4 regions of the Nonomuraea sp. NPDC059007 genome follow, and region 4 is predicted to be linked to each of the others. Evidence: riboswitches for the same ligand, from Rfam matches in the RefSeq annotation. Region 4 holds a riboswitch; each other region holds the start of a gene.

Region 1 (3,286 bases), on a different contig from region 4:
CCGGGGAAGGCGATCTCGCGCTCGTGGGACAGGTGGCTCGCGGCCTTCAGCGTGTCCTGGACGTCGATGCCGCCCGGGGCGTCGACCTCGTAGACGAAGCGGCGCGGGACGGCGTTGTCGATGTCCATCCGCGTGCTGGTCCCGACGAAGGCGGACGGCCGGGACTTGAGCACGTGGTCGGACAGGTTCGTCATCGACGGGTCGCGCGGCAGCAGTCCCCGCTCGAAGATCTCGTCGGGAGACCTGTCCTCGGCGCGGTAGACCGGCGGGCGGTCCCGCCGCCAGATCGGGTACGGCGTGATGGACGAGACGTCCACGCTCTTGTCGGCCGCCGACTCAAGGTGGTTGCCGGGGCCGCGCACGGGCGTCGGCGGCCGCTTGCCGGGCGGGATCGCGCCGGACCCCGTCTTGGAGGCCGGCTTGCGCAGCAGCGCGGACGCGCGTCCGAACAGGCGCAGCGCGCTGCGTTCCAGCAGTTCGACCATCCGGCGGATGATCTCCCGCGCGGCCGTCCTGGCGCCGCCCACGACGGGACCCACGGCGGCGAGCGAGGCGCCGGCGGTGGGGCCCGAGGCGGCGACCAGCCGCGCCAGGTGCAGGGCGAGCCGCATGAGCAGGACGATCAGCGCCACCTTCATGGCCAGCACGATCATCGCGGAGATCTGTAACGCGCCGCCGATGAGCAGCGCGGCGGTGACCGCGTCGCCGGTGCGGGCGGAGGTGTCGCGCCACTCGCCGTCGAACGCCCGCACGCCTTCGCCCTCGTTGCGCGCGGTGGTCTGGGCGGCGTGCGTGGCCGCGGCCGAGGAGACGCGCACCGCCGTCATCGCGAAGGAGATCCACTGGGTACCGGCCGCGTGCAGCCGGTCCTCGTCGACGAGCGGCCACGAGACGACGATGTTGAGCAGCATGGCCAGCCCCGGTGGTGGCTGCAGCGCCACGGTGCCCCTCCTTGCCCGGTGATCACATCCGAGGGGTCACACTACTGGGGCGCGCTCACTGCATGGAGATGTGCGGGTGGTCGAAGTGGTTCTCGGTGATGCTGCCGCGGTCGCTCATCGCCCGCCATCCCGACCCCATGTTGATGCGCTGCTTCCAGATCACGTACTTCACGCCGAAGCGGTTCTTGTTCTTGATCGCCCAGGCCGCGATCTGGTCGCCGAGCGCCTGGTTGGCGGCGGTGGGCATGGAGCCGCCGGTGCTCATCATGAAGTCGCAGGCCCGGCCGAGCGGGTGCTCGCCGCCGCCGCCCGAGCGGTAGCAGCCGACCTCGAAGGGCAGGTTGAAGGTCTTTTTGATCTCGTCGCGGATGATCCGCATCCGTGAGGTGATGTTGTCGGAGCCGGAGGGCAGCTCGGGGGCCCAGGATCCGTCGTTGCGCTTGCCGGTGCCGTACGGCATGAGGTCCTGGAGCTTGTCCTTGATGTCCTTGATGACGCCTTCGGCCTCGTCGCGCTCCTTGGCCACCTCGTCCGCCTGTCCGGCGATCTGGGTGGTGAGCGCGGCGGCCGCGTCCGCGGCCTTCTTCTTCTCGTCGCGGGCGGCGGCGACGCCCGCGATGACCGCCTGCTCCTCGTCGGTGAGCTGCTCCAGTACGGCCGCGCCCGGCGCGTCAGGCGTGTACAGGAAGCCGGGCAGCGTGCCGCCGCTGCCCTGGTAGCGCAGCTGGGCGATCTCGGCCACCCGCCGCTCGGCCTCGACCAGCGCCGTCTCGGCGGTGGCCAGGCGCGCCTGGGCGGACTTCTCCGCCTCCTTCGCCTTGGCGAGTGCCACGCGCTTGCCGTTGTAACTCTCGATGAGCTTGTCGACCTGGGTGTTGAGCTTCTTCAGCTCGGCCCGCAGCTGCTTCTCGCCCGGCTTGGGCGCGGCGTGCGCGCTCGCCGGGGTGAACGCCACAGCTGCGGCGGTGATGAGACCGATGGCCAAAGTCGCGGGGGACGCAACCGCCACGTGGGGGATTCCTCTCCATCTGCCGGCCGGGTTAGCTGACGGGTTCGGGCTGGGAGATGCCCTACCACCGAAGTGGATTCACCCCAGGTGAGGCTGGGTCCCCGGCTCCCGGGCAACACGCCCGGGATTAGGCGGCAACGGCTGTGACAACCGGTGCGTGAGGGATATTAGTAGTAAATGGCGGGCAATGCGACTTCAAGTGGAAACCAATTAGTGATCTACCTGTGATCGAAGCAGGCGTGCGGCCTCCTCGGGCAGCACGTCGTTGACGAAGGCCCCCATCGCCGACTCCGACCCCGCCAGGTACTTGAGCTTGCCGGGCGCGCGCCTGATCGAGAACAGCTCCAGGTGCAGATGTCCCAGCTCACGCAGGTACCGCACCGGCGCCTGGTGCCACGCCGAGATGTACGGCATGGCCACCCCGAAGATTCCGTCCAGCGCCCGCAGCACCGAGGTGTAGAGCGGCGCGAAGGCCGCCCGCTCCGCCTCGGTCAGCGCCGCGAGGTCCGGCACCTGACGATGCGGGTAGACATGCACCTCGTACGGCCAGCGCGCCGCGGCCGGGACGAAGGCGGTCCACAACTCGTTGGCCGCCACGACCCGCTCCCCGGCCCGTTCGGCGGCCAGCACGTCCGCGAACAGCCCCGGCCGCCGCTGCGCCGCCGCGAGCTGAAGCTTGGTCCGCGGCGTCACGTACGGGTAGGCGTAGATCTGCCCGTGCGGGTGGGGCAGCGTGATCCCGATCTCCTCGCCCCGGTTCTCGAAGACGAAGACCTGCTCCACGCCCTCGATCGCGGACAACTCGGCGGTGCGGTCCGCCCACGCCTCCATGACCAGCTCGACCTGCGCGTCGCTCAGCCGTGAGAACGACGAGGAGTGCTCGGAGGTGAAGCACACCACCTCACACCGCCCCGCACCCGGCCGCACCTCACTCAAGCCGCCCACATCGTGATAAGTCCCAAAATTTCCGCTGAAAGATGGGAAGCGGTTCTCGAACACCACCACGTCATAGTCGTGCGCCGGGATCTCCGAGGCCCGCGTGTCGGACGACGGGCACAGCGGGCACTCGTCGGCGGGCGGCAGGAACGTCCGCGTCTGCCGGTGCCCCGCGATCGCGATCCACTCCTCGGTCAGCGGGTCGTAGCGAAGTTCCGAGGCGAGTGGCCGGGGGTCGAGCGGACGCCGGTCCACCGCACCGCGGTCGGCGTCGTCGCGCCGGTCGAAGTAGATCAGCTCTCGCCCGTCGGCCAGGTGGGTGATGGTGCGCTTCACTGCGTGCCCTCCGCGATGATCAGTTCCCCGACGCGCTCGGCCAGCTCGGCGCGCGCCTCGGCGG
Region 2 (3,286 bases), on a different contig from region 4:
CGAGATCCAGCGCAGGAACGTGTCGCCCGCGGCGAACGCCGGGCCTTCGGCGATCACCCCGTCATAGTCCGCGGGGTAGCGCTGGACCTCCATGAGGCCTTGCCGTCCCCCGTTGGAGCACCCGTTGAAGATGGCTTTGCGCGTGTCGCGCCCGTAGTGGATCGCGGTGATCGCCTTGGCCGCGACCGTGCTGACGTGGACGCCCCGGTAGGCGTAGTCGATCTGCTTGGGCCGGTTGCCGAGCGCCCACCTGCCGTCGAGTTCGGGGTGGCCTAACGGGCTCGCGCCTTGATGTCCGGTGTCCGTGGCGGCCGAGGCGTAGCCGCGTCTCAGTCCCTCGTCGAACGGAACGATGTGCCCGGCGAGCCCGCCCACACCCTGGAAGTAGAAGTCCGAGTTCCACGCGGTCGGCAGGCCCAAGCGGAAGTTCACCTGGTTGCTGGGCACCGTCGCGTCACCTGGCGTGGTGACATAGGCGTCGACCAGGCAGTGCTCCGGTACCGATGTCGTCGCGGTCACCGTCCTGGCTCGCGTGATCGTCGTGTCGGTCACGGTCGCGTTCGTCAGGGCCGCGCATCGGTCGGCGTCCGCCCGTACGGGATCGCTGACCGCGACGAGCGCGGCGGCCAGCGGCAGGCACGACATGATGCTCACTTGGGTTCGGCTGGGTCGGCGCATTCCGCCTCCACACACAGAGGGTACTATCTTCGAGTACCTGGTACCCTAGACAGTACCCTGAAAGTGCAGGCATGACCGGATATCCTCGACCGCCCGTCGCCCTCTCGCTCGGGCGTTCCTTCACCAGCCGGCAGGAGAACGTGCTCGCCGAGCTGGAGGAGATCTTCCTTCGGGAGGGCTTTCGCCGGCTGACGATTCAGGAGCTCGCCGCCCGGCTGCACTGCTCGCGGCGTACCCTCTACGAGCTGGCGCCCAGCAAGGACGAACTCGTCGCGCTCGTCGTCGACCGGCTTCTGCAGCGCGTCGGCCGGCAGGCGATGGCCCAGGCGAGGGCGATGGACGAGCCGCTCGGGCGAGTTCACGCCTACATGTCCGCGGCGAGCACGGCGCTGACCCGCGCGGCTCGGGCGTTCTCGGTCGATGTCGCCGGGCAGCCGGGAATCCGCCGGCTGTTCGAGGAGCACTACCGGTTCGCCACGTCCATCGCCGCCGCGCTCATCCAGGAGGGCATAGACAGCGGTGCGTTCCGCGAAACGGACGCGCGCCTCGTGGCGGAGGTGATCTACGCCGCCCTGGACCGGCTGCAGGATCCCGAGGTGCTCGAGCATCTCGGCCGGACGAACGCGGAGGCGTTCCAGGAGCTGTTCGACCTGATCGTGCTTGGTCTGTCCCGCCCGTCGTGAGTCCTCCAACAGCAGCCGGAAATGTACTGTTTGCACGATATGTGCTTTTTGGTAGGGTCTCGGGCATTGCGTGACGGGCCCTAGACGGGTTCGTTGCCGTTTCATTGCCCGGACCGTGCGTCTCCTGGGGAACCCGCAGGACGACGTCCGGCCGCCGAATCCGTTTCCACGGAGCCGGGGACCCAATCTTCATCGGGGTGAATCGGACGCTCGCTCAGCCGCGACCGTAGGGCACTTCCCAGCCCGAACCCGTCAGCTAACCCGGTAGGCGGCATGGAAGCAAGGAGCAAAGTCCTTCATGCCCACCGATCTCAAGAACCGGCTGAACCGCGCGCTGCTCGGCCTCGCCGCCACCGCCGTTGCCATGACCGCCTGCGCCACCGCCGCGCAGGCCATCCCTCCGGTCGGGCCCGACGACTCGCCGGAGTCCCGCTCCCACGTTCAAGACGTCGCGGCGCACGCCCCCACGGTGCTCGGCCGTGCGGCTCACGTGATCGACACCAAGACCGGCAAGGTCTACTTCAGCAAGAAGGCCGATCTTCGGATGCCCGTGGCCAGCCTCACCAAGGTGATGACCGCCTACACCGTGCTGAAGGAGGCCAAGCCGGGTGACGTCGTCAAGGTCACCTCTGGGGATGTTCGCTACGCCTCGAAGGGCGGTGCCTCGGTGGCCGGCCTGCGCGCCGGAGACCGGCTGACCGTGGAGAACCTGCTGTACGCCCTGATGCTGCCTTCCGGCGCGGACGCCGCCCACACGCTCGCCCGCGTGTACGGTCCGGGCGTCGACGCGTTCACCGCGAAGATGAACCTCACTGCTCGCGAGCTCGGTATGCGGGACACGCGCTACGTCAACGCCGACGGGATGCCCACCAACGGAGGCGGCTACTCCACCGCACGCGACCAGGCGCGGCTGGCCCAGGCCGCGCTGGGCGTCCAGGCGCTCAAGAAGGTCGCCTCCAGCCGGTATCGCTCGGTGGCCGCGACGGCGGAGCACCGCGCCTACTCCTGGCGGAACACGAATCGGCTTCTCGGCAAGCCGGGCGCCGTCGGTCTGAAGACCGGCTACACCCGGGCCGCCGGGTACACGCTCTCCTTCGCCGCGGACCGTGAAGGCCGGCAACTGGCCGGCGTCATTCTCGGGGAGACCAGCTCCACCCGCCGCTTCCAGACCGCTCAGAGGCTGCTCGACTGGGCGGTCGGCGGACAACCCTGACCAGGCCCGTCAACACGGTCGGCTCCGACGGCATTGCCGTACACGCCGCGCTGAGCGTCGCCGCCGACGGGCCCTCGTGAACTTCCGGAGCTCGCGCCCCGGCACGGACCCCAGCGATGAGTTACTATACCTTCTGGATGGTATAGTTTCCTCATTCGAGGCGAGCTGCCTTCCCGCCGGGTGTGCCACGCAGAATGGCGAAGGGACGTTCATGTTCACCAACCCGATTCCCCCAGTCCCATGAGAGACATGGGTGCTCAGAGCACGCGCACGGCGACTCGGGCATGTCCCCATAACTGTGCCTTCTGGACGGTAGAGTTACGGGGTGCGACCAAGCCAGCGGAACCAGATCCTGAACGCCGCGATCCGCGTGGCGGAACGCGACGGCATCACCGGCCTGACGCTGGAGTCGGCGGCCGAGGAGGCGGGCGTCACCAAGGGCGGGCTGATGTACCACTTCCGGACGCGGCACGAGCTACTGCTGGCGATCCAGAAGCAACTGACCGACGCCTGGGAGACGTGGCTCGCCACCGAGCTGGGCAAACCGCCGGCGGAGGCGTCGGTGCGAGAGGTCGTGGCGGCCTATGTGCGGGTGGGCGCGGACAGCCAGTCGGGCAAGGCGGACCTGGCGTTCATGCTCGAGTCGGCCTCCGTTCCCGACCTCGCCACGGTGTGGAACGAGCTCATCCGCCGCTGGGCCCCGCTGCCCACC
Region 3 (3,286 bases), 320 kb from region 4:
GCTGGACCGGCCGGCCGACATCATCGTGGTCAGCGGGCTGTACGAGCTGATCCTGGACGACGAGACGATCAGGAAGTCCCTGGCCAGGCTGCGCGACCTGCTCGCCCACGACGGCGTACTGATCTTCACCACGCAGACCCGCCACCCGCAGCTGGAGTTCATCGCCAACGTGCTGCCCAACCGCGACGGGCGGCTGTGGGTGATGAAGTGCCGCTCGGCCGAGCAGCTGCACACCTGGGCCGTCGAGGCCGGGTACGCCGACGTCGTCAGCAGGCGGGAGAAGGTCGGCCTGTTCACGGTGACCACGGCGACTCAGCGGCCGGAATGTATGACCATGGACGCATGCAGACACGACTGATCGGTCAGACGAGTGTGAGCGCCATCGGGCTCGGCGCGATGCCGATGTCGGTGGAGGGCCACATGCCCGACGAGGAGCAGTCGATCAGGACCATCCACGCGGCCCTGGACGCCGGGATCACGCTGATCGACACCGCCGACGCCTACACGCCGACGGAGGCCGAGGTCGGGCACAACGAGCGCATCGTGGCCAAGGCGCTGGCGAGCTGGGGCGGCGACAAGGACGCGGTGCTGGTGGCCACCAAGGGCGGGCACACCCGGCCGCGCGGACGCTGGGACGTGGACGGCCGGCCTGAATACCTGAAGCAGGCCTGCGACCGCTCGCTCAAGGCGCTGGGCGTCGAGTCGATCGGGCTTTACCAGCATCACCGGCCGGACCCGGCGGTGCCGTACGAGGAGTCGATCGGCACGCTCGTGGACCTGCTCGACGCCGGGAAGATCCGGATGGCCGGGATCTCCAACGCCAACCCGGTCCAGATCAGGCAGGCCAACGAGATCCTCGGCGGGCGGCTGGTGAGCGTGCAGAACCAGTACTCGCCGAGCTTCCGGGGCAGTGAGCCGGAGGTGGACGTCTGCGAGGAGATCGGCGTGGCGTTCCTGCCGTGGGAGCCGCTGGGGGGCATGAACCACGTCGGCCGCCTCGGCCGCCGCCACGCCGCCTTCGGGGAGGTCGCGGCCGAGCGCGGGGTCTCGCCGCAGCGGGTCTGCCTGGCGTGGGAGCTGGCCAGGAGCCCGGTGATGATCCCGATCCCCGGCTCCAGCCGCCCGGCGACGATCCTCGACTCGCTGGCCGCCGCCGACCTGGAGCTCACCGCGGAGGAGCTGGCCAGGCTGGGCTGACGCGGTGCCCGGTTTCGCGTCAGGTCGGCCGTCGTGCGAAGCTGTTGTGGTCCCCAACACCAGGAGGTCCTCATGGCGGAAACACCGGAGCCGGAAGTCAGCGAAACTCCCGAGGACGAGATGAAGCGCAAGTTCCGGGAGGCCCTGGAGCGTAAGCGCAATCAGCACTCCGACTCGGGTGCGGGTGGCAGGGGCACGGATCAGTCAAAGATCCACGGCGCACACGGCCCTGCTGCCAGCAAGCGTTCGTTCCGGCGCAAGAGCGGCGGCTGAGCCGGCGTTCTGAGGGGGTACGGCTTGGCCGTACCCCCCTTTTTCTTGACCTTCTTAGGTAGATCTTCGCCCGTTTCATGGCGATTGTTTTGCTTTTGCCGTCTTTGGCACTTACAGTCCTAAGCGTTACCAGTTGGCGACCCGACCCTTCACCAGGAAGAGGCGGCCGGCTGGCGCCGAATCCCGTACCCACGGGAACCGGGGAACCAATGTTCCTTGGGGTGAATCCGACGTACGCGTCGGTAGGGCATCTCCACGCCCGAACCCGTCAGCTAACCCGGTAGGCGCGATGGAGAGGACTGATCTTTTCATGCACCACCGCGATGAACCCCCATTCCGCGTAGTTTCACCCGCCGCCTACTGAGCGGCCCCTTCCCCAGGCTTTCCCCCCGCGCTTTCGCGTAGCGTCCGTTCGGCTTTGTGCCCGGCTACGCCCCTTTGACGAGCGCATTTCCCCTGTCCCCGCACAAAGGACTTCTCTTCTTCATGTCTTCCCGCTTTGGCATGCGTTCTTTCACCATGCTCGCCTCCGTCGCCGTCATCGGCGCGGTCACCCTCAGCACCGGCGCAACCGCACACGCGGATGACTTCTCCGAGAAGAAGCCCCTTCTCAAGGGCTCCACCACCGCCTCCTACTACTGGGACGACGCCTCCGGCCGCAACGGCGACACCGGTCTTCCCGCCTCCGGCAAGCCCATGCAGAAGGGCCTGGCCGCCAGCCCGAGCTGGCCCCTCCTGACCGAGGGCTACGTCATCTACAAGGGCAAGAAGGAGCCGTTCTTCGTCGGCGACCGCGGCCCCGGGGTCCCCTCGAACAGGGGCATCATGCTCGACCTCGACGCCAAGACCTTCGCCTCGCTGACCGGCGGCAAGTTCAACTCCAGCTCGCTGACCGTCGATGGCGTCGGCGGCCAGGGCCACATCAAGATCGAGTACGTCATCACCAAGTGGGGCCCCGGCGTGGGCAAGAAGAACCACCCCGTCGCCTTCTCCACCGGCGCCTGGTCCCGCAAGGACGCCAAGCCGGCCACGCCCCCGGTCGTGACCGCGGAGGAGAAGACCGAGAAGAAGGACGAGAGGCCCGAGACCCCGGCCGCTCCCGCGCAGGTCGCCAAGAAGGCTCCCGAGCAGGCTCCTGAGAAGGCCCCCGAGCAGACCTCCGCACAGGCCTCCGAGCGGGAGAAGGCGCCGCAGGCCGAGCTGGCCGCGGCGGTCACCACCCGCGAGACCGAGTCGAACGGTGTGGGCGGCCTCGCCCTCATCAGCGCCCTGGCACTCCTGAGCGGCGGCATGTTCCTGGCCCGCGGCCGCATCCGCAAGGCGTTCGACCGCTGACCTCTTTACTCATGGGGAACAGAATGTGATTCTGTTTCCCATGACCCAGCGCGCGGCCGTCAACGGCATCGAGATCGTCTACGACAGCTTCGGCTCGCCACAAGCACGGCCACTGCTGCTCATCATGGGGCTCGGCGCCCAGCTCATCCACTGGGACGAGGAGTTCTGTGAGCTCCTCGTCGAGCAAGGTCACCATGTCGTCCGGTTCGACAACCGTGACGCCGGTGAATCCACGCATCTTCACGAGGCGGGCGTTCCGGAATTCGGATCGCCCGCTTCGCCGTACCTGCTGGCGGACATGGCGCGGGACGCGGCCGGGCTGATCGACGCGCTCGGCTGGCCCGCCGCGCACGTCGTCGGCGCGTCGATGGGCGGCATGGTCGCCCAGCAGCTCGCGATCGACCATCCCGGGCGGGTACGCACGCTGACCTCGATCATGTCCACGCCCGGACCGCAGGTCGCGCCGCCCACGCCGGAGGCG
Region 4 (3,286 bases):
GGTGTTCCCTGGCGTGGACCAGGGGGATGCGAGTGTGCGGGAGCACGGGGCAACCGAGACCGTTGCCGCGGCTCCGGGAGTGGTACGGGCGGCGCGGGCCGCCGGACTGTCCCTGGGAACGGCCAAGGAGATCTTCGCCGCCGCGGAACGGGGTGATCAGGCAGCGCTGTCGGTCGTGGCGGCGGAGGGCCGGCGGATCGGCGGGCTGCTCGTGGCGGTGGCCGCCGTCCTGGACCCGGAGGTGATCGTGCTCTCCGGCGGCGTGGGACACAACCTCGACCTGCTGGGCGACGCCATCCAACGCCGAATCGGCGAACTGGGGCCGCTCCGGCCCACGATCGTGGCCAGCGCTCTGGGTGACAGTGGCGTGTTGCTGGGCGCTGTCGCCCATGCGAGGGGCCGCGCCTGGGACCTGATCTTCTCCACCCGTATGGGCTGAGATCAGCGGGGTACCGCCGGTAAGTGCGCTCGTTGCGGCGGCCGGCCATCCCCGCTGGACGACCGTGTCCGGGGGTGGGCCGCGACAGGGCCCGCGCGACAGAGACCGTGGTCTCTCCCGTGCGTGGATCCTCCCGCGCGTGAGAGAGAAGCCACGCACGGGAGGAACCACGACAGAGCCCGCCGCGACGGGCCGGCGGAATCGGCGTTGTCAGACGACGATCAGGAGACGACGCGCGTCACAGCGTCGCGGTGGGCATGACGGGTGCGGGCGCCTGGCGGAGTTTTTCGAGCCGGGTGGTGAGTTTGACGCCCGCCGGATCCGGACGCACGGCGCCCACGAAGGCGCGGCGGCGCCAGGCGCTCAGCTTTTCCTCCTTGACCACATCACCGGTACGCGGCGAATGCACCATGTGCCCAGGCCGGGAGATCATGCCCACATGCCCCAGCCCCGAGAAGAAGACCAGGTCACCGGGCTTCAGGTTCTTCCAGCTGATCTTTCTGGAGAACGCCGAGTACTGCTGGGCGGCGGTTCGGGGCAGTTCGATGCCCGCGCTTTCGTAGGCGCGGAGCATGAGGCCGGAGCAGTCGTAGCCGCGTTTGGTGGTGCCGCCCCAGACGTACGGGGTGCCGCGCTTGTCCATGGCGTAGGCCAGGGCCTTCTGCCAGCCGGGTTCGGGGGTCCGCTGCTCCTGGATCTCCTTGAGGCCCTGGCTGGTCAGCGTGACGTCATAGGGGTCGACGGTGTTGACGGGAGAAGCGGGAGAAGCGGGGGATGCGGTGGCGGGGGATGCGAGGGTGGCCGCGGTGACACCGGTGACGGTGAAGAGCACAGCGGTCGCGATGATGCGAGACAGGGGAATGTCCTTCCACACGGCCTACCGGGTTAGCTGTCGGGCTCGGGCCTGGAAGTCGCCCTACGACGTGGTAAACGCCGATTCGCCCCAATGGGGGAGGTGGGTCCCCGGCTCCGCACTACGGTGCGCGGATTAGGCTGGTGGGACTCTAACGAAACAGTCAAAAGCGTGCAAATCGGGCAAAATGCAGTGTCCGAGAAATGAGATGGGTTGCTCGGCAGGCGAGACGAACCGGTAAGGTACCGCCCATGGAGTCGCGTAGCATTCGCCTGGCCGTCATCCCCGGAGACGGCATCGGTACCGAGGTCGTGACCGAGGGCCTCAAGGTTCTCGGGGCGGTCGGTCCCAAGTTCGACATCACCGAGTACGACCTCGGCGCGGACCGCTACGCCAGGACCGGCGAGGTCCTGCCCGACTCCGTGCTGCAGGAGCTGCGCGGCTACGACGCGATCCTGCTCGGCGCCGTCGGCGACCCTCGCAAGGTTCCGCCCGGCCTGCTGGAGCGCGACCTGCTCCTGCGCATCCGCTTCGACTTCGACCACTATGTCAACCTGCGCCCGGTCAAGCTGCTGCCCGGCGTCGCGACGCCGCTGGCCGACACACCGGCCGAGAACATCGACATCGTCGTCGTCCGTGAGGGCACCGAGTCGCTCTACGCCGGCACCGGCGGGGCCATGCGCAAGGGCACGCCGTACGAGGTGGCCACGCAGGAGTCCATCAACACCGCCTACGGCGTCGAACGCGTCGTCCGCTACGCCTTCGCCAAGGCGCAGAGCCGCCCGCGCAGGAAGCTCACGCTGGTCCACAAGACCAACGTGCTCACCTTCGCCGGTGACCTGTGGCAGCGCACCTTCGACCGCGTGGCCGGGGAGTACCCCGAGGTCACCACCGACTACGTGCACATCGACGCGGCCACGATGTTCTTCGTCAACCAGCCCGAGCGCTTCGACGTGATCGTCACCGACAACCTGTTCGGCGACATCATCACCGACCTCGGCGCCGCGGTGGCCGGTGGCATCGGCCTCGCGGCCAGCGGCAACATCAACCCCGAAGGCGCCGCGCCGAGCATGTTCGAGCCGGTCCACGGCAGCGCGCCCGACATCGCCGGGCAGAGCAAGGCCGACCCGACCGCCACCATCCTCTCGGTCGCCATGCTCCTGGACCACCTCGGGCTGACCGCCGAGGCCGCCCGCGTCGAGCAGGCCGTCGCCGACGACATCGTCGAGCGCCTCTCGCACACCGCCGCCCGCACCACCAGGGACATCGGCGACGACATCGCCGCCCGAGTATCCGGCGGCGCCTGACGCCGCAGGCCACCGGCCCACGAGCGGCCCGCCGTACCGCGGAACGTGAGATCCCCCACCGTCGGGGCCTCACCACAAGTCTGCGGAGGTACGGCGGGCAGCGCGCGAACCCGCAGCTCGTGAACACCCGGTACCGACCTGACAAGCGGCCCAGGCGCCCCCAGCGCACTCGCGGCCGCCTGACCACCCACGCCCGGTGGCTCGCGAGAGCCTCCGGGCGTTTTCGTTGCGCCCTAACGGTCGTCCTTTTAGATGCAGTAAGTTCCCTCTACCCGATCCGGCGCAGAATGGATGCAGGGTAGTCCTCAGAGAAAGAGAAGGATCTCCGTCATGACCACCTCTCAGAAGCTCAGCTTCGACGTGCAGCTATCCGACCACGCTCGCACCGCGGCAGAGCGCGAGGCGGTACTGGCGAGCCCCGGGTTCGGGAAGGCCTTCACCGACCACATGGTCTCGATCGACTACACCGAGGGCACCGGCTGGCACGACGCCCGCCTCACGCCGTACGGACCGCTCACGCTCGACCCCGCGACCTCCGTCTTCCACTACGCGCAGGAACTCTTCGAGGGCCTCAAGGCCTACCGGCACGCGAACGGCTCCATCGTCACCTTCCGCCCCTACGCCAACGCCGCCCGCTTCAACCACTCCTGCGCGCGCATGGCCATGCCGGAACTGCCGGAAGACACC

Evidence for each region. Region 4 has a riboswitch for cyclic di-AMP ahead of ACFWY5_RS02450 (C40 family peptidase). Riboswitches for the same ligand answer to the same signal wherever they lie in the genome.
Region 1: another riboswitch for cyclic di-AMP. It lies ahead of ACFWY5_RS55620 (coiled-coil domain-containing protein); the one in region 4 lies ahead of ACFWY5_RS02450 (C40 family peptidase).
Region 2: another riboswitch for cyclic di-AMP. It lies ahead of ACFWY5_RS24000 (D-alanyl-D-alanine carboxypeptidase family protein); the one in region 4 lies ahead of ACFWY5_RS02450 (C40 family peptidase).
Region 3: another riboswitch for cyclic di-AMP. It lies ahead of ACFWY5_RS01115 (hypothetical protein); the one in region 4 lies ahead of ACFWY5_RS02450 (C40 family peptidase).

What each region holds. Positions count from the first base shown of each region.
Region 1 covers NZ_JBHYJD010000084.1:17,659-20,944, forward strand. The annotation lists gene ACFWY5_RS55615 (hypothetical protein) at 1-941, opposite strand, end outside; gene ACFWY5_RS55620 (coiled-coil domain-containing protein) at 997-1,950, opposite strand; cyclic di-AMP (ydaO/yuaA leader) riboswitch at 1,957-2,094, opposite strand; gene galT (galactose-1-phosphate uridylyltransferase) at 2,161-3,222, opposite strand; gene ACFWY5_RS55630 (DeoR/GlpR family DNA-binding transcription regulator) at 3,219-3,286, opposite strand, start outside.
Region 2 covers NZ_JBHYJD010000014.1:59,028-62,313, reverse strand. The annotation lists gene ACFWY5_RS24010 (tannase/feruloyl esterase family alpha/beta hydrolase) at 1-645, opposite strand, end outside; gene ACFWY5_RS24005 (TetR/AcrR family transcriptional regulator) at 750-1,361, shown strand; cyclic di-AMP (ydaO/yuaA leader) riboswitch at 1,504-1,647, shown strand; gene ACFWY5_RS24000 (D-alanyl-D-alanine carboxypeptidase family protein) at 1,660-2,574, shown strand; gene ACFWY5_RS23995 (TetR/AcrR family transcriptional regulator) at 2,900-3,286, shown strand, end outside.
Region 3 covers NZ_JBHYJD010000001.1:230,375-233,660, reverse strand. The annotation lists gene ACFWY5_RS01130 (class I SAM-dependent methyltransferase family protein) at 1-358, shown strand, start outside; gene ACFWY5_RS01125 (aldo/keto reductase) at 343-1,197, shown strand; gene ACFWY5_RS01120 (DUF5302 domain-containing protein) at 1,270-1,470, shown strand; cyclic di-AMP (ydaO/yuaA leader) riboswitch at 1,635-1,772, shown strand; gene ACFWY5_RS01115 (hypothetical protein) at 1,975-2,805, shown strand; gene ACFWY5_RS01110 (alpha/beta fold hydrolase) at 2,846-3,286, shown strand, end outside.
Region 4 covers NZ_JBHYJD010000001.1:551,127-554,412, reverse strand. The annotation lists gene ACFWY5_RS02455 (ROK family protein) at 1-439, shown strand, start outside; gene ACFWY5_RS02450 (C40 family peptidase) at 678-1,271, opposite strand; cyclic di-AMP (ydaO/yuaA leader) riboswitch at 1,299-1,444, opposite strand; gene ACFWY5_RS02445 (3-isopropylmalate dehydrogenase) at 1,544-2,599, shown strand; gene ACFWY5_RS02440 (branched-chain amino acid aminotransferase) at 2,930-3,286, shown strand, end outside.